One region of the Vibrio alginolyticus NBRC 15630 genome, then DNA from elsewhere that is predicted to be linked to it. Evidence: predicted binding sites of a transcription regulator. Region 1 holds the regulator's gene; the other holds the start of a gene.

Region 1 (15,245 bases):
TCATTTCTAGATTACATTTAGTTATAAGTGTTGAAATAAAAGACGTCACTTTTTCGATTTAAAAACAGAGTTTTACCGACTTTATTTCTTAACGCTTTTACTCACCCCTCTTAACCCTTTGATCTTTTCCTGCAGCGGTAAAATCGTTATAACCAAATATTCTGAGCGGACACCATAATGCGACTGGTAACAAGAACTATTCTTGTTTATATTGTTTGTCACAGATTAGTTTTATAGGTTTTTTGAGTATGTACGTTTGTCTTTGCCATGGTGTCTCCGACAAAAAAATCAGGAAGTTGGCGATAGATGAAGGCGTAACAGATATTAAAGGAATCAAAAAGTGCACGGCATTGGGCAGCCAATGTGGTAAGTGCATCAGACAGGCCAAGGAAATTTTAGCGGAAACTAGTTACACGGAATTTAAACAAGCCAGCTAATTGCTGTAAGTATGCAGTAATTATTTGCCTTACATTTTGACACCTTCTCATTTGCTTCTACATTTAAATGAAGCCAAAGAGGAGGGTTTTGTCATGAAAGGCGATCCAATCATCATTCAACATCTCAATAAAGTGCTCGGTAACGAGCTCGTCGCTATTAATCAGTATTTTCTTCATGCCCGAATGTATAAAGACTGGGGCTTAAAGCACCTAGCAGACAAGGAATATCACGAATCTATCGATGAGATGAAACATGCCGATCATCTAATTGAGCGTATTTTGTTCCTTGAAGGCTTACCGAACCTACAAGATTTAGGTAAGTTGATGATTGGTGAAGATACCAAGGAAATGCTCGAGTGTGACTTAAAGCTTGAAATGGCGGCTATTCCAGATTTAAAAGATGCGATTGCTTACGCTGAAGACATTCGAGATTATGTGTCTCGAGATTTATTCCAAGACATTCTTGAAGATGAAGAAGAACATGTTGATTGGCTAGAGACGCAACTTGGCTTGATTGAAATGTCTGGTATTGAGAATTATCTCCAAGCGCAATACGTGGACGAAGAGTAACGATACTATCTAAGTTTGCATACTCCAATAATAGTAATAAGAAAGAGCACCTGACTCGAAAATCGGGTGCTTAACCCCGTTATCTGGTCTAATCTCTTTTATTATCGGCTTTTTAAGGATATTGCTCGCAATCTTGCCTATGAAGTTTGATTTCTATCCGATAGAATTTATGCCCCCTTACCTAAAAATAAAAAAGAGAAACGTCCATGTCTGAAGACAACCACCAAGCAGCCACTCCAGAAGAAGAACATCGCCAAAAAGCATTGGATTACCATGCTTATCCAACTCCAGGAAAGATTGCTGTCGAACTGACAAAGCCTGCGGAAACGGCGGGTGATCTTGCCCTTGCATACAGCCCAGGAGTTGCAGAGCCAGTGCGTGAAATCGCACAAAACCCGGATAACGTGTACAAGTACACTGCAAAAGGGAACATGGTTGCTGTTATTTCTAACGGTACCGCTATTCTAGGTCTAGGTAACCTAGGTCCACTTGCATCTAAGCCAGTGATGGAAGGTAAAGCGTTACTGTTTAAGCGTTTTGCAGGTCTTGACTCTATTGATATTGAAGTTAAGCACCGCACGATCGATGAATTTGTTGATACTGTTGCGAGCATTGCAGACACTTTTGGCGGTATTAACCTTGAAGATATTAAAGCACCAGACTGTTTTGAGATTGAAAAGCGTCTGATTGAACGTTGTGATGTACCAGTATTCCACGATGATCAACATGGTACTGCTATTGTAACGGCAGCGGGTATGCTGAATGCAATCGAACTTCAAGGTAAGAAACTTGAAGATTCAACAATTGTTTGTCTTGGCGCTGGCGCTGCCGCTGTAGCGTGTATGGAGCTTCTGATCAAATGCGGCGCAATGCGCGAAAAAATCTACATGCTAGATCGCAAAGGTGTGATTCACACTCGTCGTGATGATCTTAATGAATATAAGCAGCTATTTGCGAACAATACAGATAAGCGCACACTAGAAGACGTGATTGAAGGTGCAGATCTGTTCCTAGGTGTATCTGGTCCAAACCTATTGCCAGCGGAAGCGTTGAAGTTGATGGCAGATAAGCCAATCGTATTCGCATGTTCTAACCCGGATCCTGAAATCAAGCCGGAACTTGCTCACGCAGTTCGTGATGACTTGATCATGGGTACTGGCCGTAGTGATTATCCTAACCAAGTTAACAACGTATTGTGTTTCCCATTTATTTTCCGCGGTGCTCTTGATGTGCGTGCAAGTGAAATCAATGATGAAATGAAACTTGCAGCCGTTGAGGCGATTCGTGAGCTAGCAAAAGAGCCTGTACCTGAAGCCGTATTGAAGGCTGCAGGTGTTGATAAGCTAGAGTTTGGTGCGGACTATATTATTCCAAAACCAATGGATTCACGTTTGCTACCACGTGTTGCAAAAGCGGTTGCTCAGGCGGCGGTTAATTCAGGTGTAGCTCGTATCGAGATGCCTGAAAACTACATGGCAGAGTAATATATCTTTCAGATGTGATACACAAAAAATGGGACGCTATTGCGTCCCATTTTTTATGTCATTCATTTGGCTCGAGGCAAGAGTTATTACCTGAAACCTCTTATCAGGCTTTTTTATTCTTCGTCGAATGACTCAAATTCGATGCCCATTTCCGTCATCAGCGCTTTTACTTCTGTTGGAATATCATCAGGACGGTCTTTACGAAGGTCTTCATCTGTCGGAAGTGGCTGACCTGTGTACGCGTGCAAAAATGCCTCGCATAGCAATTCGCTATTGGTTGCATGGCGTAAGTTATTGATCTGACGGCGAGTACGCTCATCAGTTAGCACCTTTAAAACTTTTAGCGGGATAGAGACGGTAATTTTTTTTACTTGTTCGCTTTTTTTGCCGTGCTCTGCATATGGGCTAATGTATTCGCCATTCCAGTCAGCCATTGCACACCTTCATTTATGTAATCGGTTAAAAATAATTTAGGTGCTGATTTTAGCTGCATTTACCGCCATAAGCAAAGACATATAGACGTCTAGAAGTGTTGACGTCTCATTTTTTGACGAGTAAAGTGAACATAACAGCAAAGGAAGCGTGTTGATCACTTTATGTTACTCATTAGATATAGCGCATTCCTATTTAGAAGTCATTACCCGTGAAAGGATACACCCATGAGCACTCGCAAACCTGCGACCATTGCAGTACGCACTGGTATTGAATCAGACAGCCAATATCATGCTGTCGTTCCACCTATTTATCTTTCCACTAACTATGGTTTTCCTGCTTTTGGTGAAGTGCCCAAGTATGATTACACACGATCTGGTAATCCAAACCGCGGACTGTTGGAAAGTGCACTATCTGAACTTGAGTCTGGAAAAGGAGCGGTTGTTACTAACTGCGGTACGTCGGCATTAAATTTATGGGTTTCCGCTTTTCTCGGCCCAGATGATCTCATTATTGCTCCTCACGATTGTTATGGCGGCACCTATCGTCTTTTTAATACCCGAGCTAGCAAAGGCGATTTTAAGGTTCAGTTTGTCGATCAATCAGACGAACAGGCTTTAGATGCTGCATTGGCACAAAAACCAAAACTCATTTTGCTAGAAACTCCGTCAAACCCTCTGGTTCGCGTAGTGGATATTGCAGCTACCTGTGAAAAAGCGAAACAAGTCGGCGCGTTAGTTGCGGTGGACAATACCTTTTTGACACCCGTGTACCAAAAACCTTTAGAGCTAGGTGCGGATTTTGTTATCCACTCCACAACAAAGTACATCAACGGTCATTCGGACGTAATTGGTGGGGTAATCATCACCAACACAGAAGCGCATGCAGAAGAGCTTGCATGGTGGGGCAATTGTATTGGTGCAACGGGCACACCTTTCGATAGTTACATGACACTGCGAGGTATTCGTACGCTTGGTGCTCGTATGAAAGTACATGAAGAGAGCTCACAGCAGGTACTGGCTTACCTACAAAAACAAGCGTTAGTTAAAACTATCTATCATCCAAGCCTGCCGGAACATCCAGGTCATGACATCGCTAAAAAGCAGCAAACGGGCTTTGGCTCTATGTTGAGTTTTGAGTTTGCTGGTTCGTTTGAGCAGTTAAAGGTGTTTGTGAAAGAGCTCCAACTGTTTTCATTAGCTGAATCATTAGGTGGTGTAGAAAGTTTGATTTGCCACCCAGCATCCATGACGCACCGTGCAATGGGTGAGGAGGCGCTGGCGGAGGCTGGGGTCTCTCATCAACTATTGCGTTTGTCTGTCGGTTTGGAAGATGCACAAGACCTCATCACAGATTTAGAACAAGCGTTCGCTAAAGCTACCCAGTAATAGGAGACGATAACAATGACTGTACAACGTCAGCTGCATAAGTTTGGTGGCAGTAGCTTAGCAAACCCAGAATGCTACTTACGCGTTGTGGGTATTCTCAAGGAGTATTCGACAGAAAATGATCTTGTGGTCGTCTCTGCTGCAGGAAAAACCACTAACCGCTTGATTGAGTTTTTGGAAGGGTTAAGTAAAGATGGCCGAATTGCGCATGAAGCGCTTCAAAGCTTGAGACAGTTCCAAACTGAGCTAATAGAAAGCTTGTTGGAGAGTGAAGCAAAAGAAGAGCTGTTAGCTTTATTACATGATGAGTTCAGTACTCTCTCGGAGCTGACTGCACCACTCACTAATGCGCAAAAAGCCGCGGTACTGGGGCACGGAGAAGTATGGTCTGCTCGCCTATTGGCCGCGTTATTATCTCAACGTTCTATCCCTGCGGTTGCACAAGATGCACGAGCGTTTTTACGTGCAGAAGCGGGAACTCAACCAGAGGTTGATCGCGCTCGTTCATACCCTTTAATTAAAGAGATCCTCGCGCAGCATAACCATAAACGAGTGGTAATTACTGGCTTTATGGCTCAGAACGAGGCAGGAGAAACCATTCTACTTGGTCGTAACGGCTCTGACTATTCTGCAACGGTCATAGGCGCGCTTGCTGAAGTCAGTACTGTCACGATTTGGAGTGATGTTGCTGGTGTCTATAGTGCCGATCCACGTTTGGTGTCTGATGCTTGTTTATTACCGTTACTTCGATTGGATGAAGCCAGTGAACTTGCTCGCTTAGCTGCCCCAGTGCTACACAGTCGTACGCTTCAGCCTGTGGCGCAAAGTACCATGGACCTTAATCTCAAGTGTAGCTATCTGCCAGAGTCGGGTTCTACTCGTATTGAGCGTGTATTGGCATCTGGTCGTGGCGCTAAAATTATTACTTCACTGGATGATGTTTTATTGGTGCAGTTGTCTTTCATGCATGGGCACGACTTCGAAAAAACACAGAGTGATGTATTACAAGCGTTGCAGCGCGCGCAATTAGAGCCATTGGCATTTGAAGCTCAATCCGATCAGCATACGCTACGCTTGGCTTACACCGCAGAAATCGCCGGTGGTGCATTGAAACACTTGCAAGAGCTTGCGGTAGAGGCAGAAATTAAGCTAAAAGAAGGTTACTCGCTCTTAGCTGCGGTAGGTGCAGGCGTTACGAAAAACGCCAATCATTGCTTTGGCTTTTATCAAAAGCTAAAGCACTCTCCGGTAGAATTTATCTCTGAAACAGACTCAGGGCTGAGCCTAGTCGCTGTTTTGCGCCGTACTGATACCGAGGCGTTGGTTCAAACGATTCATAGCCAGTTGTTCCAAGCGCAAAAACGCGTGGCAGTGGCTTTATGTGGCAAGGGTAATATTGGTTCTAGTTGGTTAAATTTATTTGCGACGCAAAAAAGTGAGCTCGAAAAACGTCATGGTATGAGCTTTGATCTTGTCGCGGTTGTGGATAGCCAAACCTATTGGTTCGATGAGCAAGGTATTGAGGCGGTGAGTGTTGCTGAACGATTTGATGATGAAAGCATAGCAAACAATGGGGATTGGCTGGCACGTTTGGGAGCGCTTAAAAGCTACGATGAAGCCGTCGTGCTTGATGTTACCGCGAGTAAAGATTTGGCTCAGCGCTACGCAGAAATCGCACAGCAAGGCATTCATTTGATTTCCGCCAACAAAGTGGCCGGTTCCGCAGATAGTCAGTACTACCATCAGGTTCAAGATGCATTCGCTAAAATTGGTCGTCATTGGCTATACAACGCAACGGTTGGTGCTGGGTTACCGATAAACCATACCGTGCGAGATCTTCGTGAAAGTGGGGATGAAATCGTCGCTCTATCGGGGATTTTCTCGGGGACGTTATCATGGCTGTTCCAACAGTTTGATGGTTCTGTGCCATTTAATGATTTAGTCGATCTTGCTTGGCAGCAAGGGTTAACCGAACCTGACCCTCGTTCTGATTTAGATGGCTCCGATGTAATGCGTAAGTTAGTCATCTTGGCTCGAGAATCGGGCCTAGATATAGAACCAGACAGCGTTAAAGTTGAGTCTTTGGTGCCAGAAGAATTAAGAGAACTGAGCTTAGATGATTTCTTCGATAATGGAGCATTGTTGAGTGAAATACTTCAAGAGCGTCTGACAAAAGCACAGAGAAACGATCAAGTGCTTCGCTATGTGGCGCGTTTAGAAAAAAATGGTAAAGCAACGGTGGGAGTCGAAGCGTTATCTCGTGAGCACGCGCTCGCCAACTTATTGCCATGCGATAACATTTTTGCCATAGAGAGCAAGTGGTACAAAGATAACCCTCTGGTCATTCGAGGACCAGGCGCAGGCAGAGAAGTGACAGCCGGCGCTATTCAATCCGACCTCAACCGATTGGCTGGTTTATTTTAAAGTTGCGATTGACCTAAAAACCCTGGAATTAATCCAGGGTTTTTATTCCCCTATCAGTGCCATACTGAAGTCATAACCCGTGCAAAATGGCGAGATGATGCTCAAGTAGAAACTTGAACTATCTTCATTATTAACTTGAGAAAAATTCATAATTACAAGGTTGACATTAAATCGTATTCAATACATTCTGTAGACATATAGACGTCTAAACGTCGATTTTAAGGATTTGTTTTCGTGGCGGAGTGCCGCAGGGAGAGTAAGATGGGATATACGCACGCAGGCCATATCGACGCCTTGAACCAGAATATTGCTGAGTTATCAGATAACATCAATGTATCGTTTGAGTTTTTTCCGCCAAGCAGCGCTAAGATGGAAGAAACACTTTGGAATTCAGTGCACCGTCTTAAAACGCTTCAACCTAAATTTGTTTCTGTGACTTACGGTGCGAACTCCGGCGAGCGTGACAGAACACACTCCATCATTAAAGAAATTAAAGCAACAACCGGATTGGTTGCCGCTCCCCATCTCACTTGTATTGATGCGACTCGTGAAGAGTTGATTAATATTGCCGATGATTATTGGAACAATGGTATTGAAAATATCGTCGCTTTGCGTGGTGATATTCCTCCAGGTGGCGGTGCGCCTGATATGTATGCCTCGGATTTGGTTGAGCTGCTGAAATCACGCCACGATTTCGATATCTCCGTTGCTGCATTCCCTGAGGTTCACCCTGAAGCTAAAAGCGCTCAGTCTGACTTATTGAACCTAAAACGTAAGGTAGATGCAGGTGCAAACCGTGCTATTACTCAGTTCTTTTTTGACGTTGAGTCTTACCTGCGATTCCGTGACCGTTGTGTCGCAGCAGGAATTGACGTAGAAATTGTGCCAGGAATTTTGCCTGTATCGAACTTTAAGCAAGCGTCTCGCTTTGCGGCACAGAACAATGTGAAAGTACCAGGATGGATGAGCAAACAATTCGATGGCTTGGATGATGATCCGGTGACTCGCCAGCTTGTAGGAGCTAGCCAAGCTATTGATATGGTGCGTGTACTGAGTCGTGAAGGGGTTAAGGATTTTCACTTCTACACACTAAACCGTGCAGAGATGACTTACGCGTTATGCCATACGTTGGGTGTTCGTCCTCGCGCAGTAGTCGGTGCGTAAATCTGGTTTCAAAAAGATAAAAGGCTTGCCAAGTGGCAAGCCTTTTTCGTTTTATCAAAGCAAAAGGAGTTTAACCAATCACTTCAAGTTCAGTTAGAACTTCTTCTGCCCAAGTGATCCAAGTTTCACGTAACAGAAGGTTACGGCGAAGCGTTAGACGTTCTAGGCGAGCTTGTTTATCTAAAGTTGACGGCGTTGCGTAGTAAGCCGCTTCAATTTCTTTGTAGTGAGAAACCAGTTTGCGAGACTCTTCAACTAGCTCGGCGAGTTGGTCACGGAATGGAGCCGCAGGTTGAACGGCACATGCCATCAATTTCGCTGAAAACTCATCACGAACTGTTGGGTGTGCAGTTGGTTGATCAAACCACTCTCCTAAAGCGCTGCGACCAGCGTCTGTAATGGAGTAAACCTTGCGGTCTGGTTTGCCTTCTTGGGGTTCTAATACGCAAGTAACCAGTTCTTTCTCAGCCATTTTGTTGAGTTCACGGTACACCTGTTGGTGGCTTGCTTTCCAGAAGTAACCGATGCTAGCAGAGAATTCTTTAGTGATATCGTAACCGGTTGCGTCGCGAGTGCTAAGAACAGTTAAGATTACGTGTGGTAATGACATGTCTTCAATCCAAATGGTCAATAAACTTGTAAACAAGCTACTTATACTTTCAGCTGCGCTCTTACTGGCACTTGAGTTTTTTAATGTATAAGTAGCACCAACAATGTTGGTCCTGTCACCTTAAAGCCGTTTATCACCTAGAGAGATGGGGAGTCCCATCAAGGCTGGAGCAGGTATGATTGGATTTATGAGCTCTCAGCAGGCAAGTAGTATATAAATAATAAGCATGAAGTGGAATAGTAGGACAAAATTACCCTAAAAAACTAACATAATAATCAATAGTGTTAACTTGTGGTTTTTTGTTCTTTTATTTTGGTATTTTTTGGGTCTATTATGGTTTATTTGACTGCTTTTGTTTTGGTGCGATTATCCTGTGATAAAAAAAAGCTGAGCATTTGCCCAGCTTTTTATTAAAAATGAAACGATTAGCCTGTGTTGCGCATACCAGCAGCAATACCAGCAATCGTCACCATCAACGCTTCTTCCAAGTTTGCAGAAGCTTCTTCGGTTTGACGCGTGCGGTATAGCAGCTCTGCTTGTAGCATATTCAATGGCTCAACGTAGATATTGCGTAAGCGAATAGACTCGAGTCCCCAAGGGTCATGCTGCATCAAGTTTTCATTGTTCTCTACATTCAGTACCGCTTTGATGTCTTCTTGAAGCTGAGCACGAAGCTTTTCACCGAGTGGACGGAGCGACTCATCCACCAATCGCTCATCGTAGTAGCGAGAGATATCAATATTACACTTCGAGTACACCATTTCCAGCATGCCGAGACGAGTTGAGAAAAATGGCCATTCGCGGCACATCTCTTCGAGCAATGCTTGGTGGCCTTTATCGATCGAGTATTGAATCGCTTCACCTGCGCCTAGCCATGCAGGAAGTACCAAACGGTTTTGACTCCATGAGAAGATCCACGGGATTGCACGTAAGCTTTCTACTCCGCCCTTAGGGTTGCGTTTTGCAGGACGAGAACCAAGTGGCAACTTGCCGAGTTCGAGTTCTGGTGTTGCTTGGCGGAAGTAAGGCACGAAATCTGGCTCGCCACGAACCACATTTCGGTAAGACTCACAGCTTACTTCTGATAGCACTTCCATCAAGTCGCGCCATTCTTGTTTTGGCTCCGGTGGCGGTAACAAGTTGGCTTCCAGAATCGCACTTGCATATAGGTTAAAGCTGTTTACTGCGACATCTGGGAGTCCCAGTTTAAAGCGGATCATTTCGCCTTGCTCTGTTACACGTAAACCGCCTTTCAAGCTTTTTGGTGGTTGCGACAAAAGCGCAGCATGCGCAGGTGCGCCACCGCGACCGACTGTGCCCCCACGACCATGGAATAGAGTTAGCTCAACGCCTTCTTCTTCAGCCACTTTAACTAACGATTCCATCGCATGATACTGAGCCCAACCAGCAGACATAACACCTGCATCTTTCGCTGAGTCAGAGTAACCAATCATGACCATCTGGTGGTTTTGGATAAAACCACGGTAAAGGTCAATCCCCATAAGCTGCTTGATGACCGATTCTGCGTTGTTCAAATCGTCTAGCGTTTCGAACAGAGGACACACATCCATGCGGTAAGGGCAACCTGCTTCTTGTAGCAGTAGATGAACGGCTAGTACATCAGAAGCGGTACGTGCCATTGAAATAACGTAAGCGCCAAACGCTTCACGCGGTTGTGCTGCAACAATCTTACAGGTATCCAAAACCTCTTTGACGGGTTCAGACGGTTCCCAATCACGAGGGAGAAGCGGACGTTTAGATGCCAGCTCGTTAGTTAGAAAAGCAATCTTATCTTGCTCACTCCATTGTTCGTAATCACCAATACCTAAGTAGCGAGTTAGTTCAGACAAGACGTCTGAGTGACGCGTGCTCTCTTGGCGGATATCAAGACGTACAAGATGGATACCAAATGCTTTTACGCGGCGTAGTGTATCCAGTAGTGAGCCGTTGGCTATTACACCCATGCCACATTCGTTTAGTGACTGGTAGCAGGCATACAGCGGTTCCCAAAGTTGCTCGACTTTTTGCAGTGGGGCTTTAACGGCCAGTTTTTGACCGTGGATCTTAGCATCGAGAATATCTTTGGTTTCATTGAGCAGAGTGCGTAATTGCTTCAGGATCGCACGGTATGGTTCGTGCTGATCTTCGCCAGCAAGTTCACGGACTTGATCGTTTGAAACTGTCATAGACAGCTCGCTGATCAACTCGTTGATGTCATTGAGATAAAGATCGGCGGCTTTCCAACGAGACAATAGTAAGACTTCACGCGTAACGTTGTGAGTAACAAACGGGTTACCGTCACGGTCACCGCCCATCCAAGAGGAGAAGTGCACTGGGCGAGCATCAATGGGTAAACCTTCTCCAAGGTAAGATTTTAGACGGTCATTCATCTCACGTAGGAAGTCCGGTACTGCTTCCCATAGCGAGTTTTCAACGACCGCAAAGCCCCACTTTGCTTCATCCAACGGAGTTGGGCGTTGTTGTCGAATCACGTCTGAATGCCAGCCTTGGGCAATCAGTTGCTCTAGGCGGCGTTCGGTTTTTCTGCGCTCTTTAGAAGAAAGATCGCTTAGCTCCAACTTTGATAAGCACTCGTTTATCTTGACCAGTTTGTTGATCATCGTGCGGCGCGTAATTTCTGTTGGGTGAGCCGTCAATACCAATTCAATATTTAGATCACGAACCGCTTGGGCAGTGTCCAGTTTGCTCACATCGTTTTGTACCAGTTTAGAAAACAGCGAGTTAATCGCGTCTGGTTCGCAAATGTGCTCTTCACAATGGCGTGAAATCGTGTGGTATTGCTCAGCGATATTGGTGAGGTTTAGAAATTGGTTAAACGCGCGAGTAACGGGCGTTAGCTGCTCATCAGGTAGATGTTTGATTTCTTCGATCAAGCTGTCCCTGTCTGCTTGATTCCCTGCTTGAGCTGATTTGGATAATTTACGAATGGTTTCCACTTTCTCGAAGATTTCTTCGCCATGGGCATCGCGAATGGTGTTACCCAATAAGTGGCCTAACATGCGCACATTACTTTTGAGTGCGGCGTATTTCTCGTTCATTGTCGTCCTGCCTCGTAAAAAAACTACATCCATTGTCCTTGTTAAGACTCCAATCTAGCGAAAAGCACCAGTTATAGTCAAATAAAGCAGACTAAGTTTGCAATTATTCCGCTGTCTCCTGATTTAGAGCAAATTTACGGCAGCCATAGAGTAAGAAGTGAAAATTAATTACAAAATAACAAGTTAAATAAGTGTTAAGACTAGCGCTGAATTGTGAAGATAAAAAGATGCAGCTCAATCGAGCTGCACAGACTTTCGAGCTTAAACGCGTATTAACAGCAGTACTTGACCATCGCCTTTGAAAGCACATCAATTGTGGGGTCGATAAAGTCGAAGGATAGAAACTCATCCGGTTGATGGGCTTGGTCGATTGACCCAGGGCCGAGCACCAAGGTTGGACACAACTGTTGTAGAAATGGTGCTTCAGTACAGTAGTTCACGGTTTCTGAACTGGTTTGACAGATCTCTTCAACACCACCAATAAATGGGTGGTCATGTTGGCATTCGTAACCCGGAATAGGCTCATGCAATGGAATAATCTCCAGTCTCCCAGGCCATTTCGCTTCGACTTCTTTTAATGCTCCGCGCAACATGTTCTCTAAACCATCAAGGCTAATGCCGGGAAGAGGACGCACGTCGTAATGCAGTTCGCAGCAACCACAAATACGGTTAGCGCTGTCACCACCGTGAATGTGTCCAAGATTTAGGGTTGGGCTTGGAATGGCAAAACCCGGATGGTGATATTCTTTAATCAATTTGTCACGCAGTTGCATCATGGCGAACATGACTTCATGCATGATCTCAATAGCGTTAACGCCAAGCGCTGGGTCCGATGAGTGACCGGACTTGCCTGTTACGCGAATGGCATTTGCCACATGCCCTTTATGACCTCGAATTGGTACAAGGCTGGTGGGTTCACCAATGATGCAGTAATCCGGCTTAAATGGGGCGTTTGCTGTGAAATGTCGCGCGCCCAACATGGTGGTCTCTTCGTCACAAGTGGCTAATACGTAAAGTGGTTTGCTCTGCTTGCTCCAATCGACTTTCTTCACTGCTTCATAAATAAAGGCGAAAAAGCCTTTCATGTCTGCTGTGCCTAAACCGTAGAAGCGGTTGCCTTTTTCCGTCAGTTTATGCGGATCAAAATTCCATCGCCCTTGATCGAATGGCACGGTATCACTATGGCCAGCAAGTAAAAGGCCACCTTCACCCTCACCCATACGTGCGATCATATTGTGCTTGCCTGGCTCGACTTCGATCACTTCAACGCTAAAACCCAGATCTTTAAACCAAGATGCGAGTTTTTCGATGACTTTTGCATTGCCCTGATCCCAGCTCGGATCCGTGGAGCTGATAGAAGAGGTGCTGATGAGTCCTTCATAGACCTCTAGAAAAGTTGGTAATTGCATGGATTCTTCAAATCTCCTGTTGACAGACAGACCACAAAAATGTAAAACACATATTAAATCATATTTAATGAATAAAAAATCAAAATAAAGGAGAAATTAAATATGAATAGTCATTTGAGCCTTTAAGTATATGGATGTCACACAATGCTAAAAACCACGATTATTGGAGCCAGCGGTTACACCGGCGCAGAGTTAGCGTTAATGGTTAATAAACACCCACAACTCACGCTATCAGGTTTATACGTTTCCGCCAACAGTGTTGATGCGGGAAAGAGCATCGCGCAGCTGCACGGTAAGCTAGCGGGCATCATTGATATGCCAGTTTTACCACTAACGGATCCACTGCAAATCGCTCAAGAATCGGACGTGGTGTTTTTGGCAACGGCTCACGAAGTCAGCCATGATTTAGCCCCAACTTTCTTGGAGGCAGGCTGTCAGGTATTCGATTTATCGGGTGCATTCCGTGTGAAAAGTGAAGGCTTTTACGACACTTTTTATGGCTTCGCACATCAACATAACAACTGGCTAGATAAAGCAGCGTACGGCTTAGCAGAGTGGAACCAAGAATCAATAAAAACCACTCCTTTGATTGCAGTAGCAGGTTGCTACCCAACCGCTTCACAGCTTGCAATCAAACCTTTATTAGAACATGCGTTGCTCGATACCAACCAATGGCCAGTGATCAACGCAACCAGTGGTGTATCAGGTGCAGGGCGTAAAGCCTCCATGGTTAACAGCTTCTGTGAAGTGAGCTTGCAACCTTATGGTGTATTTAACCATCGTCACCAGCCAGAGATTGCTCAGCACTTGGGTTGCGATGTGATTTTTACTCCGCACCTCGGCAACTTTAAACGCGGCATTCTTGCCACTATCACCATGAAGCTTGCGCAAGGTGTGACAGAAGCACAAGTGGCACAGGCGTTTGAACAAGCTTATCAAGGCAAGCCTGCGGTGCGTCTTAAAGGCGACGGTATTCCACGTATTCAGGATGTCGAAAATACCCCTTTCTGTGATATCGGCTGGAAGGTACAAGGCGAACACATCATTGTGATTTCAGCTATCGACAACCTACTTAAAGGTGCATCGAGTCAAGCGATGCAATGTCTCAATATTCATTACGGTTACCCAGAACTGACAGCGTTGCTGTAGTCGTTGAAAGAGGGAAATGCGATGACGCAAACCAATCAAGCTCCTTTAGTCATTAAGCTAGGTGGTGCAGCTCTATCATGCACTCAAACCTTAAGCCAACTTTTTGGTGCCATTGCGGCTTACCAAAAATCGGCACAGCGACAAATCGCCATCGTTCATGGCGGTGGCTACCTAGTTGATGAGTTGATGGCAAAGCTTCAGCTTGAAACCGTTAAGAAAAACGGTTTACGCGTAACGCCTTACGATCAAATTCCTGTGATTGCAGGCGCGCTTGCAGGCACTGCGAATAAGTTACTTCAAGGTCAAGCGATTGCGGACGGTCTTAACGCTGTGGGCCTTAGCCTTGCGGATGGTGGTTTGTGTCTTGTTGAAGAACTTGACCCAGAACTCGGCGCTGTAGGCAAAGCATCACCGGGTGACTCAGCACTATTACAAGCGGTGCTAAACACAGGTGCACTGCCGATCATCAGTTCAATTGGTTTAACCAAAGATGGCCAGATGATGAATGTGAATGCTGATCAAGCAGCAGTCGCGGTTGCGGGCGCATTAGATGCGGAGTTAGTCCTGTTATCAGACGTGAGTGGTGTATTAGATGGAAAAGGCCATTTGATCAAAACCCTGTCAGAGCAGCAAGCTAACTCGTTGATCGATGGACATGTGATCACCGATGGCATGATCGTCAAAGTTAAAGCTGCTTTGGAGGCCGCCAATGATCTTGGCCGTCCAATTGAAGTCGCGACCTGGCGTTACCCAGAAAAATTAGCACAGTTATTCGCTGGTGAAAGTATTGGTACTCAATTCTTGCCTCAATAAGCATCAGCAAAAGAATTCAATATTAGGAAGTCGTAGTTGGCACTGACCGCCGAGCGCAGCGCCAGTTAAGTTTGGAGAAAAAACATGAGCAAAGTGAACGTAAATAAAGTGGTAGTCGCATACTCAGGCGGTCTAGATACTTCAGTAATCATCCCGTGGCTAAAAGAGAACTACGACTGTGAAGTAGTGGCTTTCGTTGCCGATGTTGGTCAAGGTGCCGAAGAGCTAGAAGGCATTGAAGCGAAAGCAAAAGCCTCTGGTGCTTCTGAATGCTACATCGCTGACCTGAAAGAAGAAATGGTCGCA
Region 2 (15,245 bases), 190 kb from region 1:
ATGCTGGCGCTGAAAGCGTCGGATCTTTACATCACGGTTGGAGCGCCAATTCTATTTCGTGTGGATGGCGAATTGCGTCCGCAAGGGGAAAAACTCACCGAGAGTGATGTGGCTGCATTACTCGATAGCGCTATGGAACCAGATCGGCGTCAGGAATTTCGTAAAAGTCGCGAGTCGAATTTTGCCATTGTGAGAGATTGTGGTCGCTTCCGTGTGAGTGCCTTTTTTCAACGCGAGTTACCAGGCGCAGTGATTCGTCGTATTGAAACCAATATTCCTACTTTTGAGCAGTTAAAGTTACCGTTAGTGTTGCAAGATTTGGCGATAGCTAAGCGTGGTTTGGTGCTGGTGGTCGGTGCTACTGGATCGGGTAAATCGACCACCATGGCGGCGATGACAGGCTATCGAAACAGCAATAAAACCGGGCACATTTTGACGGTCGAAGATCCGATCGAATTCGTGCATGAACACAAGCGCTGTATCGTGACTCAACGCGAAGTTGGGTTAGATACGGAAAGCTATGAAGTTGCGCTTAAAAACTCGCTGCGCCAAGCACCAGATATGATTTTGATTGGTGAGATCCGTAGCCGTGAAACAATGGAATACGCGATGACCTTCGCCGAAACGGGTCACCTGTGTATGGCAACGTTGCACGCCAACAATGCAAACCAAGCTTTAGAGCGCATTCTTCACTTGGTACCGAAAGATCAAAAAGAACAATTCTTGTTCGATTTGTCGATGAACCTAAAAGGCGTGGTTGGTCAGCAGCTGATCCGAGATAAAAATGGGCAGGGACGTCATGGTGTATTTGAGATCTTGCTAAATAGCCCACGTGTGTCGGATTTGATTCGTCGCGGAGATTTACATGAGTTGAAGTCAACCATGGCTCGCTCAAATGAGTTTGGTATGCTGACGTTCGATCAATCTCTTTATAAGTTAGTGATGCAAGGTAAGATCAGCGAAGAGGATGCACTACATAGTGCCGACTCGGCAAATGATCTGCGCTTGATGTTGAAAACGCAGCGTGGTGAAGCATTCTCTACGGGCAGTTTGGCAAACGTTAAGATCGATATGGATTAATCCAATCCAGAAACAAAAAAGGTTGGCAGAAGCCAACCTTTTTTCATTGTGCTTGAAGTGTTTACTCACCCCAAAGGGCTTCAAACCAGCTTTCTAGAATCACCACCGCTGACTGGCAGTCAACATTACCTTTCGATAGGGCTTTGTAGCCGCCCATGCTGAACAACTCCGCACGAGCTTCTGCAGTAGATAAACGCTCATCATGCAGTTCAACTGGCAATCCGTATCGGCCTTGCAGACGCTTAGCAAATTTTCGTGCACGAGGGGTTATGGTCTCAAGGTCTTTACCATGCAGATCGGTCGGTAAACCGACCACTAGCAAATCTGGTTGCCACTCTTTGATTTGCTTTTCGATATCGTCCCAGTTTGGAATACCGTCATTGGCTTTAAAGGCTTTTAATGGGGAAGCTGTACCAGTAATTTCTTGGCCAATAGCGCTACCAATGCTTTTGGTTCCAAAGTCAAAAGCCATAATTGTGCGTGACATAAGGTGTCTCTATCTAATGTAACTGTATATTTGGACTAAGCATGTCCAGAGTCTGCTGAAAGGTGACTTGGGTCGATGCCCAGCTTTTCGACCGCTTTCTTCCAACGCTCGTTGATTGGTGTATTAAAGATAATTTCAGGCGTTGCTTCAATGGTGAGCCAAGAGTTTTCGACCAGCTCACTTTCTAATTGGCCTGCACTCCAACCGGAGTAGCCAAGTGCCACTAAGTAATCACTTGGTTCTGCTTCTGTTCCTAACACCGACAGAATATCACGCGAAGTGGTTACCGCGAGGTCATCGGTCATTTGGACGCTGGACTCGTAGTAATCTTTGGGTTTATGCAAAATAAAACCACGATCTTCCGAGATTGGGCCGCCATTGTAGACTGGTCTATCTAGACTGGCTTCAAATAGGCGCGGGTGTACTGGCTGAACTTCCACCTGCTTGAGCATGTTGCCGACGGTGATATCAACAGGAGCATTGATCATCAGCCCCATAGCGCCGTCTTCGTTGTGCTCACAAACGTAGATCACGCTGTTTTGAAAGTACGGATCTTTCATCCCAGGCATGGCAACCAAAAAGTGATTTGTGAGATTCATACTCATACTGACCCTTAACTCTCGTAAATGCCCTTAAGCAAACATCATACAATTTACCATCTAGGTATGTGCATGAGTTTGCTTAAGTTAATGTACTACGCTCTCTATTAACTGTAATACAGTTTGAGTTATTCGCCTTTTACTCGACGTTCAATCGCATCCATCAGCTTGCCTGTGATTGAGATATCAAAAGCTGCTTCAATTTCGCGAATACAGGTTGGACTGGTGACGTTGATCTCTGTTAGCTTGTCGCCAATTACGTCAAGGCCAACAAAGATAAGGCCTTTTTCTTTCAGTGTCGGAGCAACGGTTTGCGCAATTTTGAGGTCGGTTTCGCTTAGCGGACGAGCTTCACCAGTACCACCAGCGGCTAGGTTGCCGCGCGTTTCGCCTTTAGCAGGAATGCGTGCTAGACAGTAAGGCATAGGTTCGCCATCTACCACTAGGATACGTTTGTCACCGTTGCTGATGTCTGGCACGAAGGTTTGTGCCATTGCGTAGTTTTGACCGTGGTTAGTCAATGTCTCGATGATCACAGAGACGTTTGGATCGTTTTCTTTCACACGGAAGATGGACGCGCCACCCATACCATCAAGCGGTTTCAGGATGACATCACCATGTTTTTCACGAAATTCTTTAATTTTCTCTGCTTTTCGCGTCACGATAGTTGTAGGTGTCAGCTCTGGGAACCATGCTGTAAACAGCTTTTCGTTACAATCACGTAAGCTTTGAGGCTTGTTAACGATCAGTGCACCTTGTTCTTCTGCACGCTCAAGGATGTAAGTCGCGTAGATGTATTCAGTATCAAACGGAGGATCTTTACGCATTAGCACCGCGTCTAGCTCAGACAGTTCGATAGTTTGCTCTGATTTGAACTCGTACCAACCGTTTGGATCTTCTTTTAGTTCCACCACTTTAGTATCTGCAATGGCAACGCCTTGATCGAGATGCAGATCATTCATTTCCATGTAGTGGATTTCATAGCCGCGTCGTTGCGCTTCAAGCATCATGGCAAAGCTAGAGTCTTTTTTGATGTTAATGGACGAGATTGGGTCCATTACGATACCGAGTTTGATCATTATTTTTCTCCGTTTAACCAAGATCGCCGAAACGAACTTGTAAGGCTGTAATTGCTGTCAGAGCCGCTGTTTCGGTACGCAGAACGCGAGGGCCGAGTAGCGTTTCTTCAAATTGGTATTCTCGAGTCATCTCGATCTCTTCAGACGATAAACCGCCTTCAGGACCGATCAGTAGGCGCACTTTTTCAACCGGGGTTGGCAAAGTGTTGATTGAGTATTTAGCACGAGGGTGAAGGTTAAGCTTTAAACCATCGTACTCTTCTTTACACCACTCTTCCAAGCTCATAATTGGACGAATTTCGGGCACGACATTACGCCCACATTGTTCACAGGCACTGATGGCGATTTTCTGCCATTGCGCGAGTTTTTTCTCAAAACGCTTTTGGTCAAGCTTGACACCACAACGTTCAGAAATCAGAGGAGTGATGGTATTGACGCCAAGTTCAACAGACTTTTGGATGGTGAACTCCATCTTATCGCCACGTGAAATGACTTGGCCAAGGTGCAGATCTAAAGGGGATTCAATACTGCTTTCTACACGCTCGGTGATGTTAACCAAAACTGATTTCTTGCTGACTTCACTGATAACCGCTGGAAACTCTGCGCCACTGCCGTCAAAAAGGAGAACGTCTTGGCCTTCTTTCATGCGCAAAACACGACCGATATGGCCTGCTGCGTCGTCACTTAAAGCAAGTGAGCCAAGTTGATGAATGGTTTCTGGATGATAAATTCGAGGGGTACGCATGAGATTTCCAGCAAGAGAATAAACTTAAACCCTAACATGGATGCTTTGCACCGAAAAAACAAGGGGCAAGAAGCGTTTCAATATCAGTAATTGAAACGCTTCGAGGTCGGAGGTTACAGTGCGCGGCAGGCTTCTTGAACAAATGGGTTGTGATTGCCCTGTACTTTTGCAATGCGCTCGTCACGCTCACATTCCCATTTATCGACAGGATAGGTTTTGTTCCAAGCACTCATTAATTGCGTTTGCTGCTTCGACAGTTTGAAACCGTACTCTTTGCTCATGTATAGATAGGTACGAGCAATTGAGCCACGCGCACGGTCTGGTGGCATGACTTTACGCTGCTTAAAGTTCACTTGCATCTCACAGCGACCATAACTCACGCCATCCATCCCGTTCCATTGGCTGAAGTTGTAGTTCGAACGGTCACCGTTTACTTCACCAATAGCAGGAGTTAGGTTGTGCAAGTCTGCTTCCATCAAACGAAAAGTTTTGTCTTTTTTCTTACAGTTTTTACGTCCGCCATCTTGCCAGCATTGACGCTGGTGGCCAAATTGCCACGCAGGAACAATGTGCTCCCATTCGATTCGTGCAGCCCGTTTTTCTTGTTTACGGACTTGGTAACCGCAAGAGGCTAAATCGGGTAAGCCTTTCTTGCCTTGCCATTGAATGTTACAGCCACAGTAGAAGCTTGTTGGATGGTCTTGATAAATTTTGACCGCCTCACGTTTGGCTGCAGAGAATGAGCTCGGTGGCGCGGCAATCGCAGTGCTAGAAAGCGCGATAAGCAACAGAGAGAGTAAGTATTTCATGATAAAAGTCTTTATAAAGTATGACTTTATTCATGATAACACGCATAAAATAGCTTTAGTGATGAGTAAGTTAACAATAAGTGGCGAAGGGAAGGTTTTGATCAACTCGATCTTTATTTTGGGAACGCAAGTAACACTATGAGGTAAGGGCTACGATAATTGAATGCCGGTGAAGTTAAGTGGTTGGCGGCATTTTTGACAAGAGTACGTCGCCTCTTTGCGCAGCACTTTATTATGACGGCGAATCGATAGAGGGTAGGTCATACAACCACAACGATACTCAAAGGTTTTACCTTGAACGGATTTTACTTCAAAGCTGTGAGTGGTTTTGGCTGGTACGTTAAATACGGCTTCCATGACGCCTTTCCATTCTTTACCGTGAGGCCTTACTCGCCCGTAAACCTGATAAGTAATCAGGTGTGCTACTTCATGAGGAATGACTTCATCTAAGAATGCTTGGGTGTTTTCGCGAAATAAAACAGGGTTTAGGCGTACTTGATTTAATTGAAGGTAGGCTTTTCCTGCCGCTTTCCCACGGACGTCGAAGGTGATTGTTGGAATCGGGAAAGAACGTTTGAAAGCTTGTTCCGCCATCGCGATACAGCCCGCCATCACTTGCTTGGCTTTATAGCTGAGTTCTATATCCACAATTCACCTCGATAAATTAAATAAAAAAGCCCCCGCATTTGCGAGGGCCAGATCATAGCATCAGTTAATTATGGTGTGTGTTTTTTCTTGATGGTGGCATGGTAAGCGTGCCATGTACCGTAGCCTAGAATTGGCATGGTAAACAACATTCCGATCCCGTAGGTCGCAAAGCCGATAAGAATACCGCCACAGATGATCGCTGCCCAAACAATCATTGCTGGAATGTTGGATTTCACTGCATTAAAGCTGGTAAATACAGCGGTCATCATGTCTACACGACGCTCCATCATGAGAGGAATAGAAAAGGCTGAAATGCTAAACACCACACAAGCCAAAACAAAGCCAACTAAAGAGCCGATGACAAGGAAGGGTAGGAACTCACTTAAAGGTGCCCCTTGAACAGAAGGGTAGAGTGCATGAAGTAGAGCGGCAATGCGCATCCAAAATATCATACACACTGCGAGTAACACGGCGAACGCCCATTGAGATGTTGAGTTACGACCGATCGCTTTCATTGAATGGAACAAGCTTGCTTTGTGTCCGCGCTCTCTCTCCCAACTGGCATCATACAAGCCCAGCGCGAGAAACGGACCGATTAACATGTAAACAATCAAACTGGGCATGACGACTAAGTGTGTGCCTTGCCACTGTACGAGCAAAACAATGCCTATCGCAGCAGCCATAAAACAGATGCCATAGAAAGCACTAATAAGCGGCATTCGCACGAAATCATGCAGACCTAATGCGAGCCAATGAAAAGGTGCAGAAAGATTGACCGTATTGCACGGTATGGTTCTGGCGTATTCGTTGTCTGGCACTTCCTTTCGTTTGTTGTGGAAGTCCGATGGATTAACAGTTCGAGGCATAACTCCTCCTTGATTTATTCCCACATTATCCGCTTATACCAACTGACAGCGGTTTTTGTTCAGTCAAACTTGAAGCGACTTTTTCAAGTTTACATCTGAGCATTGGCTTAGTTTGGTATCGGCCATAAAGATGCCTGACTCATGTCTTTACTTAAGTGTTGCTTCCACAGTCGCCAGCATCCGACGTCTCTATTTAAATTGGAGTTAACAATATTTTAACTATTGGCGGAGATGGGATAATTTACAAATAATTGCTTAAAATTTATTCGGTATAAAAATGAGGGAGAAACAGGACTGCTTTGTGGGGCAGGGCGGTATGAGCCGAAATGGCTGGATAAAAGTTGCTGAAAATAAAAAGCCCCCGCCATAGGCGAGGGCTTGATTGATTCTTGCTTGGCTTGATTATTTGATGCCAGCGAAATCGCGTAGAAGTGCAGCTTTGTCTGTCGCTTCCCACGGGAATTCTTCACGACCGAAGTGACCGTAAGCCGCTGTCTTCTTGTAGATAGGTTGAAGAAGGTTAAGCATTTCTTGTAGACCGTATGGACGTAGGTCGAAGAATTGACGAACCGCTTCAATGATGATGTCGTGAGATACTTTCTCAGTACCGAACGTTTCCACCATGATAGACGTTGGATCAGCAACACCGATTGCGTAAGAAAGTTGGATCTCACAACGGTCAGCCATGCCTGCCGCTACGATGTTTTTCGCTACGTAGCGTGCTGCGTATGCTGCACTACGGTCAACTTTTGATGGATCTTTACCAGAAAACGCACCGCCACCGTGACGAGCTGCGCCGCCGTAGGTATCTACGATGATCTTACGACCAGTTAGGCCACAGTCACCCATAGGACCACCGATTACGAAGCGACCGGTTGGGTTAATGAAGAAGTTTGTTTCTTTGTTGATCCACTCAGAAGGTAGCACTGGCTTAATGATCTCTTCCATTACCGCTTCACGCAGGTCTGAAGTTGAGATTGAGTCACAGTGTTGAGTTGAAAGAACAACCGCGTCGATACCAACGATGTTACCTTGATCGTATTGGAATGTTACCTGAGATTTTGCATCAGGACGCAACCAAGGTAGTGTGCCGTTTTTACGAACTTCTGCTTGCTTTTGAACAAGACGGTGAGAGTAAGTAATTGGCGCTGGCATTAGTACTTCAGTTTCGTTACAAGCGTAACCAAACATGATGCCTTGGTCGCCTGCACCTTGTTCTTTAGGGTCAGCTTTATCAACACCTTGGTTGATATCTGGCGACTGTTTACCGATTGTGTTTAGTACCGCACAAGAATCTGCGTCAAAGCCCATATCTGAATGTACGTAGCCGATTTCACGAACGGTTTCACGAGTTAACTCTTCGATGTCTACCCATGCTGAAGTCGTGATTTCACCACCCACCATTACCATACCGGTTTTAACGTAAGTCTCACATGCAACACGAGCCTTTGGATCTTGCTCTAGAATCGCGTCAAGAACCGCATCAGAAATCTGGTCTGCAATTTTATCTGGATGACCTTCTGATACTGACTCAGAAGTAAACAGGTGCTTAGCCATGTTAGCTCCACTATATCTGGTTTAAAACTGGGGAATGATAAACTCTCCAGCGCAAATTAATACTAATTTTTGTAGGTGTATCTACATCTAGACGTCTATTCTAAATTTGATTGCTCGAATTACAAGCTCTTTTTTGGTTTTTGTTATAACCAAACGTTTGCCTGATTTATTGATAATTTTAAGAACTTCGAACGATTTGGCGCGAAAGGTGCAATATTTGTGAGGTTTTGGATTGGAAAACGTTTGCACACCCAACAGGGCTTTGAGAGAATTATGACCTACTTTTCGTTTCGCTTAATGTACTCAGGAGCAGACATGTCGTCTCGTAAACATCTTGCCAATGCAATTCGTGCTCTAAGCATGGATGGTGTTCAACAAGCTAACTCAGGCCACCCAGGCGCACCAATGGGTATGGCTGATATCGCTGAAGTTCTTTGGCGCTCTCACCTAAACCATAACCCTTCAAACCCAGAGTGGGCCGACCGCGATCGCTTTGTGCTGTCAAACGGTCATGGGTCAATGCTTATTTACTCTCTACTGCACTTAAGCGGTTACGAGCTATCTATTGACGATCTGAAAAACTTCCGTCAATTGCACTCAAAAACCCCAGGTCACCCAGAGTACGGCTACGCGCCTGGTATCGAGACAACAACGGGTCCTCTAGGTCAAGGCATCACTAACGCTGTTGGTATGGCGATCGCAGAGAAAGCACTAGCGGCACAGTTCAACAAAGAAGGTCACGATATCGTTGACCACTTTACGTATGTGTTCATGGGTGACGGCTGTCTAATGGAAGGCATCTCGCATGAAGCATGCTCTCTTGCTGGGACGTTAGGTCTAGGCAAACTGATCGCGTTCTGGGATGACAACGGCATTTCTATCGACGGTCATGTTGAAGGCTGGTTCTCTGACGATACACCTAAGCGTTTTGAAGCGTACGGCTGGCATGTAATCCCAGCAGTCGATGGTCACGACTCAGACGCGATCAACGCAGCAATTGAAGCAGCAAAAGCGGACCCACGTCCTACGCTTATCTGTACCAAAACAATTATCGGTTTCGGTTCTCCTAACAAGTCTGGTTCGCACGACTGTCACGGTGCACCACTAGGTCACGATGAAATCCAAGCGGCTCGCGAATACCTAGGTTGGGAGTACGGCCCATTTGAGATCCCGGCAGATGTTTACGCTGAGTGGGATGCAAAAGAAGCGGGCGCCGCGAAAGAAGCAGCTTGGAATGAAAAATTCGAAGCATACGCTGCAGCTTACCCTGCTGAAGCGGCAGAGCTTAAACGTCGTCTAAACGGCGAACTTCCTGCACAATGGGAAGAAAAAGCGAACCAAATCATTGCCGATCTTCAAGCAAACCCAGCGAACATTGCATCACGTAAAGCATCGCAAAATGCACTAGAAGCGTTTGGTCAAATGCTTCCTGAGTTTATGGGTGGTTCTGCTGACCTAGCGCCTTCTAACCTGACCATGTGGTCTGGTTCTAAGTCTCTAGAAACGGAGGACTTCTCTGGCAACTACATCCACTACGGTGTACGCGAATTCGGTATGACTGCTATCATCAACGGTATCGCATTGCACGGTGGTTTCGTTCCTTACGGCGCAACATTCCTAATGTTCATGGAATACGCTCGTAACGCAATGCGTATGGCTGCGCTGATGAAAATTCAGAACATCCAAGTTTACACGCATGATTCGATCGGTCTTGGCGAAGATGGCCCAACTCACCAACCTGTTGAGCAAATGGCGTCTCTACGTGTAACTCCAAACATGAGCACATGGCGCCCATGTGACCAAGTTGAGTCTGCAGTTGCATGGAAACTAGCGATTGAACGTAAAGATGCACCAACTGCACTTATCTTCTCTCGTCAAAACCTAGCGCAACAAGAGCGTACTGCTGAACAAGTCGCAGACATCGCGAAAGGTGCTTACATCCTGAAAGATAGCGAAGGTAAGCCTGAGCTAATCCTTATCGCAACAGGTTCTGAGGTTGAGCTTGCAGTGAAAGCCGCTGAGCAACTAGCTTCAGAAGGCAAGAAAGTACGCGTTGTTTCAATGCCATCAACAGACGCATTCGACAAACAAGACGCTGCTTACCGTGAATCTGTACTGCCATCAGACGTAACGGCACGTATCGCTATTGAAGCGGGCATTGCGGATTTCTGGTACAAGTACGTAGGCTTCGACGGTCGCATCATCGGTATGACAACATTCGGTGAATCTGCACCTGCTGGTCAGCTATTCGAGATGTTTGGCTTCACGACTGAAAACGTAGTGAACACAGCAAAAGAATTGCTAGCGTAATTGCAGGACCGTCTAAACAGTCGAACGTAAACGACGATTGTTAAACGCTAAAGTTAGAAAGGCCATCATTATGATGGCCTTTTTATTTTTGTCAGGTTTTCCAACCTTGTGGAATGCTTTGGTGAATGCAGTCTAAAAGTACGGATAAGCGCAGTGGTGGTCGTCCTGCTGGTGTATAGCAGTTAATGGAAATAGGCTCAGAAAGCCAACCTTCTAAGCAAGGTGTGATTCGCCCTGGGTGATGTTTCTCATAGCCGCATGCTGTCCAAGTCGGCAGCAGTCCAATACCATGACCATTCGCGATACTGTCTATTTGCATTGCTATGTTGTCGCTGTATAAGCGACTAACAAAGGGCTCTAAAAAGAACTCACCGTGTTGAGGGTGTGCTAGCATCAATCCATTTTCTTGCACTGAACCAAAATCGATCCATGGATGTGCTTCAAGTTCTTTGGGGTGCGGTATAGGCCCATGTTGTTTTAGATAATTTGGAGAGGCAAAAGGCGTATAGCGAAATACCCCCAGCACTTCTTTTCGCCAGTCTAGCTCTTTACGTTCACCGAGCCAGATGAACAAATCTGGGTCATGATGCGCCTCAGAAAAGTCACTGGTAAGTTGAACTCTAACATCGGGATTATCAGCAAGAAAACGATTGAGTACGCCACCGAGCCAGCTTCTAACTAAGGCAGTGTGACAAACAATATGCAGTGGCCCTGAAACTTGGTTCGTTAAACCTTGCAGTGCATCATAACTCTCTTCGCTTAACTCAAGAATCTGGCGGCTGTAGTGGGCAAAGATTTCTCCAGCTCTTGTCAGAACTAATCGATTACCTTGTCTGGCGGTTAGAGCCTGACCGAAGTCTTCTTCTAATTGTGCCAAGCGACGACTTAGCGTTGATTTTGGCTGATTAAGGGCTTTAGCAGCGGCTGTCAAACTTTTATGCTGATTGAGCGCATCAAAGGCTCTAATTGATGCTAAGTCGTGCATATTTCTTTTACTCCTTACTGCGTTATGTACGAGTTCCATAAATGGAAAGAACCGTTCCATAACTCTCACTATGCATCTCATTCTATTTGTGAATAATTCACTTCCGAAAATAATAATCATTATCAATTATGGAGATGTAGATGTCTACTCTTAGACTGCCAGTTATTACCGCAACTGGTATTTTAGCCTTCGTCAGTGTCCCTCATGTTTTTGCCAATGATGCAGTTTCTAAAATGGAAACAGTGGTTGTAACTGCATCAAGCTACGAGCAATCTCAAGCGGACGCGCCTGCAAGTATTAGTGTTATTTCACGTGAGGAGTTGGACTCCCGTTATTACCGCGATGTGACTGATGCACTAAAAAGTGTGCCAGGTGTTGTCGTGACAGGTGGTGGTGATACTACCGACATTAGTATCCGTGGTATGGGTTCTAAATACACTTTGATACTGGTCGATGGTAAACGTCAAAGCACGCGTGAAACTCGTCCAAATAGCGACGGCCCCGGTATCGAACAAGGTTGGTTACCTCCTCTTCAAGCGATTGAGCGAATCGAAGTTATTCGCGGCCCAATGTCGACGCTTTACGGTTCTGATGCGATTGGTGGTGTGATTAACGTCATCACACGAAAAGATGCGTTAGAGTGGACGGGTAATGTTCAACTGGGCACGGTACTACAAGAGAATAGCCGTTCAGGTGGAGAGCAGAGCGCGAACTTTTTCGTTAATGGTCCGTTGGCTGAAAATTTATCTCTCCAAGTATATGGTCAGTACACAACCAGAGAAGAAGATGACATCGAATACGGTTATGAAGATAAAGATATGCAGAGTATCTCTTCAAAACTGACTTACCAGATTAATGATCGCCACTCGGTGCAATTAGAAGGTGGCACGTCGGCACAAAGTCGTCGTGGTAATGTGGGCCTTTCAGTGCCGACCACTGGGTGTCGTGGTGGGTGTGAAGACTCACTGAATGAATATCGTCGTAATTACGTAACGGTAAGCCACAACGGTGATTGGGATTCGATTGGCATTTCAGATACTTACTTACAGCGAGAAGAGAGCGAGAACAAATCTCGTGAGATGACGATCACCAACACCACGTTCAAATCGAGCTTGGTGACTGGTATCGGAAACCATACGTTGACGACGGGTGTGGACGCCACTCATGCAGAGCTTGAGGATTTCACCTCCAACAAAGCGTCATCGAAGACTGAAACATCGAATACGCAGTGGGCTATTTTCATTGAAGATGAATGGAAAATCGCTGATCCGTTTAGCGTTACGCTTGGCGGCCGTCTAGATCATGACGAAAACTATGGCGCGCATTTTAGTCCGCGTGTTTACGGTGTATGGCGAGTTGATCCGTCTTGGACGGTGAAAGGCGGTGTGGCAACAGGTTTCCGTTCTCCACAATTACGTGAAATTACTCCTGGCTGGGCGCAAGTCAGTGGTGGCGGTAATATCTACGGTAACCCAGATCTTGACCCTGAAACGTCGCTAAACAAAGAAATCAGCGTCTTGTATCAAGGTGATTCTGGCTTAGATGTCTCTTTGACAGCGTTCCATAACGAATTCAAAGACAAGATCACACGTGTTGTTTGTCCAGACACTATCTGTACTGATGGTCCAAACCAATGGGGCGCAGATCCAACGTACCGTATTAACGTGGATGAAGCCGTCACACAAGGTATTGAAGCGACCTTAGCATCGCCGTTAACGGAAACCATTTACCTTAGCTCGAGCTACACATTTACCGACTCAGAGCAAAAAACAGGTGAATACAAAGGCATGCCGCTGCAGCAGTTACCAAAGCATCTGTTTAATGTGGATGTGACTTGGCAAACGACAACAGATCTAGAGAGCTGGGCGAAAGTCACGTACCGAGGTAAAGAAATGGATCCGGTTACTGGCCCATCAAGAAACAGTATTGTAGAACCAGCTTATACCTTTGTGGACGCCGGTGTGACATACCAGTTAACCGACAATACTCGTATTAAAGGCGCTATCTATAACTTGCTGGACGAGGAAATCAGTTACGAAGAATACGGATATATTGAAGATGGTCGTCGCTACTGGTTAGGTTTAGACGTCGCATTTTAATTATCTATCGTTGTAATAAGGTCGAGCATAGTCTCGACCTTTTTTTAATCCTGCTTTACTTTGATTCAACAGGTGCGTTTGTCAGCCTGATCAGGTAGTATCTGTGACACGAAATTTTTGGTAGGGCGAAGGATAAATGCTAAAGGTTGCGATCAATGGATTTGGACGTATAGGTCGTAATGTTCTGCGAGCGGTGTATGAAAGCGGAAAACACCAGCAGATCAAGGTTGTGGCGGTAAACGAACTAGCACAGCCAGAGGCGATGGCACACCTACTGCAATATGACACCAGTCATGGTCGCTTTGGTAAAAAAATTTCCCATGACCAAGAACATTTGCATGTTCATCATGACAGCGGTGAATATGATTCCATTCGCATTCTCCATCTCTCCGAAATCGAATTACTTCCTTGGCGTGATTTAGAAGTTGATATCGTCTTGGATTGCACTGGCGTATTTGGTTCGCAAGCGGATGGGCAAGCGCATATAGAAGCTGGCGCGAAGAAAGTACTGTTTTCGCACCCGGGCGCAAACGACCTAGATAATACGATTATCTATGGCGTGAACCACGAAACTCTGAAAGACGAGCACCGTGTTGTCTCCAATGGCTCTTGCACCACCAACTGTATCGTTCCCATCATTAAAGTACTAGACGAAGCCTTCGGCATAGAGTCTGGCACCATTACCACAATTCATTCGTCCATGAACGATCAACAAGTAATTGATGCGTATCATAACGACTTACGCCGTACCCGTGCTGCAAGCCAATCTATTATTCCGGTGGACACTAAGTTGCATAAGGGGATTGAAAGGATCTTCCCGAAATTTTCCAACAAATTCGAAGCAATTTCTGTTCGTGTTCCAACGGTTAACGTCACTGCAATGGATTTAAGTGTCACAATTAGTACAAATGTGAAAGTTAATGACGTAAATCAAACCATTGTTAACGCATCTCAGTGTACATTACGTAACATTGTTGACTATACTGAATCGCCACTCGTTTCCATCGACTTTAACCACGACCCCCATAGTGCGATTGTGGATGGAAGCCAGACTAGAGTGAGTAACGGGCAACTCGTAAAAATGCTCGTTTGGTGCGACAACGAATGGGGCTTTGCTAACCGGATGCTGGATACTGCCTTAGCAATGCAAGCTTCTTCGCAAGTGGAACAGTAATGACGAAGAAGTGATGGAGAATTTTTATTTCTAGCCTTGAAATAAATCCATAATATCTCCATATCTATAACCAGTTTGAAGAATTAACAGGCTTGGCAGGGTTGCCGAGTTTTCAAAAACTTTAATTATTAAATATTTGAGAGGACACATCATGTCTGTAATCAAGATGACTGACCTGGATCTTGCAGGTAAACGTGTATTTATCCGTGCTGACCTAAACGTGCCAGTAAAAGACGGTAAAGTAACTTCGGATGCACGTATCATCGCATCTCTTCCAACTATTAAGCACTGCCTAGAAGCAGGCGCTAAAGTAATGGTTACGTCTCACCTAGGTCGCCCAACTGAAGGTGAATACGCTGAAGAGTTCTCTCTACAACCAGTTGTTAACTACCTAAACGACGCACTAGATTGCGAAGTGAAGCTAGCAAAAGACTACCTAGATGGCCTAGAGCTAAATGCGGGTGAACTTGTTGTTCTTGAAAACGTTCGCTTCAACAAAGGCGAAAAGAAAAACGACGAAGAGCTATCTAAGAAATACGCAGCACTATGTGACGTATTCGTAATGGACGCATTCGGTACGGCTCACCGTGCTCAAGCATCTACTCACGGCGTTGGTATGCACGCAGACGTAGCATGTGCTGGTCCTCTACTAGCGAACGAACTAGAAGCGCTAGGCAAAGCAATGGACAAGCCAGCTCGTCCAATGGTTGCTATCGTAGGTGGTTCAAAAGTTTCTACTAAGCTAACGGTTCTTGAGTCTCTATCTAAAATCGCTGACCAACTCGTTGTTGGTGGTGGTATTGCTAA

The links. The regulator MetJ, encoded in region 1, represses methionine synthesis genes. The targets are predictions, from matches to a motif close to TTAGACNTNTANANGTCTAA.
Region 2: metK (methionine adenosyltransferase) is a predicted target of MetJ. The motif match lies at 7,950-7,969, and genes of this name have one in related genera.

The regions. Positions count from the first base shown of each region.
Region 1 covers NC_022349.1:1,999,282-2,014,526, reverse strand. The annotation lists gene N646_RS09185 ((2Fe-2S)-binding protein) at 249-437, shown strand; gene bfr (bacterioferritin) at 531-1,007, shown strand; gene N646_RS09175 (malic enzyme-like NAD(P)-binding protein) at 1,214-2,491, shown strand; gene metJ (met regulon transcriptional regulator MetJ) at 2,605-2,925, opposite strand; gene N646_RS09165 (O-succinylhomoserine (thiol)-lyase) at 3,151-4,311, shown strand; gene N646_RS09160 (bifunctional aspartate kinase/homoserine dehydrogenase II) at 4,327-6,735, shown strand; gene metF (methylenetetrahydrofolate reductase) at 6,997-7,899, shown strand; gene N646_RS09150 (PadR family transcriptional regulator) at 7,970-8,509, opposite strand; gene ppc (phosphoenolpyruvate carboxylase) at 8,935-11,568, opposite strand; gene argE (acetylornithine deacetylase) at 11,841-12,977, opposite strand; gene argC (N-acetyl-gamma-glutamyl-phosphate reductase) at 13,122-14,126, shown strand; gene argB (acetylglutamate kinase) at 14,148-14,939, shown strand; gene N646_RS09125 (argininosuccinate synthase) at 15,024-15,245, shown strand, end outside.
Region 2 covers NC_022349.1:1,813,444-1,828,688, reverse strand. The annotation lists gene N646_RS08260 (PilT/PilU family type 4a pilus ATPase) at 1-1,080, shown strand, start outside; gene ruvX (Holliday junction resolvase RuvX) at 1,142-1,567, opposite strand; gene N646_RS08250 (YqgE/AlgH family protein) at 1,603-2,166, opposite strand; gene gshB (glutathione synthase) at 2,295-3,245, opposite strand; gene rsmE (16S rRNA (uracil(1498)-N(3))-methyltransferase) at 3,259-3,990, opposite strand; gene endA (deoxyribonuclease I) at 4,104-4,799, opposite strand; gene N646_RS08230 (SprT family zinc-dependent metalloprotease) at 4,950-5,447, opposite strand; gene N646_RS08225 (DUF2189 domain-containing protein) at 5,516-6,313, opposite strand; gene metK (methionine adenosyltransferase) at 6,716-7,870, opposite strand; gene tkt (transketolase) at 8,186-10,180, shown strand; gene N646_RS08210 (LysR family transcriptional regulator) at 10,272-11,165, opposite strand; gene N646_RS08205 (ligand-gated channel protein) at 11,306-13,264, shown strand; gene epd (erythrose-4-phosphate dehydrogenase) at 13,401-14,438, shown strand; gene N646_RS08195 (phosphoglycerate kinase) at 14,590-15,245, shown strand, end outside.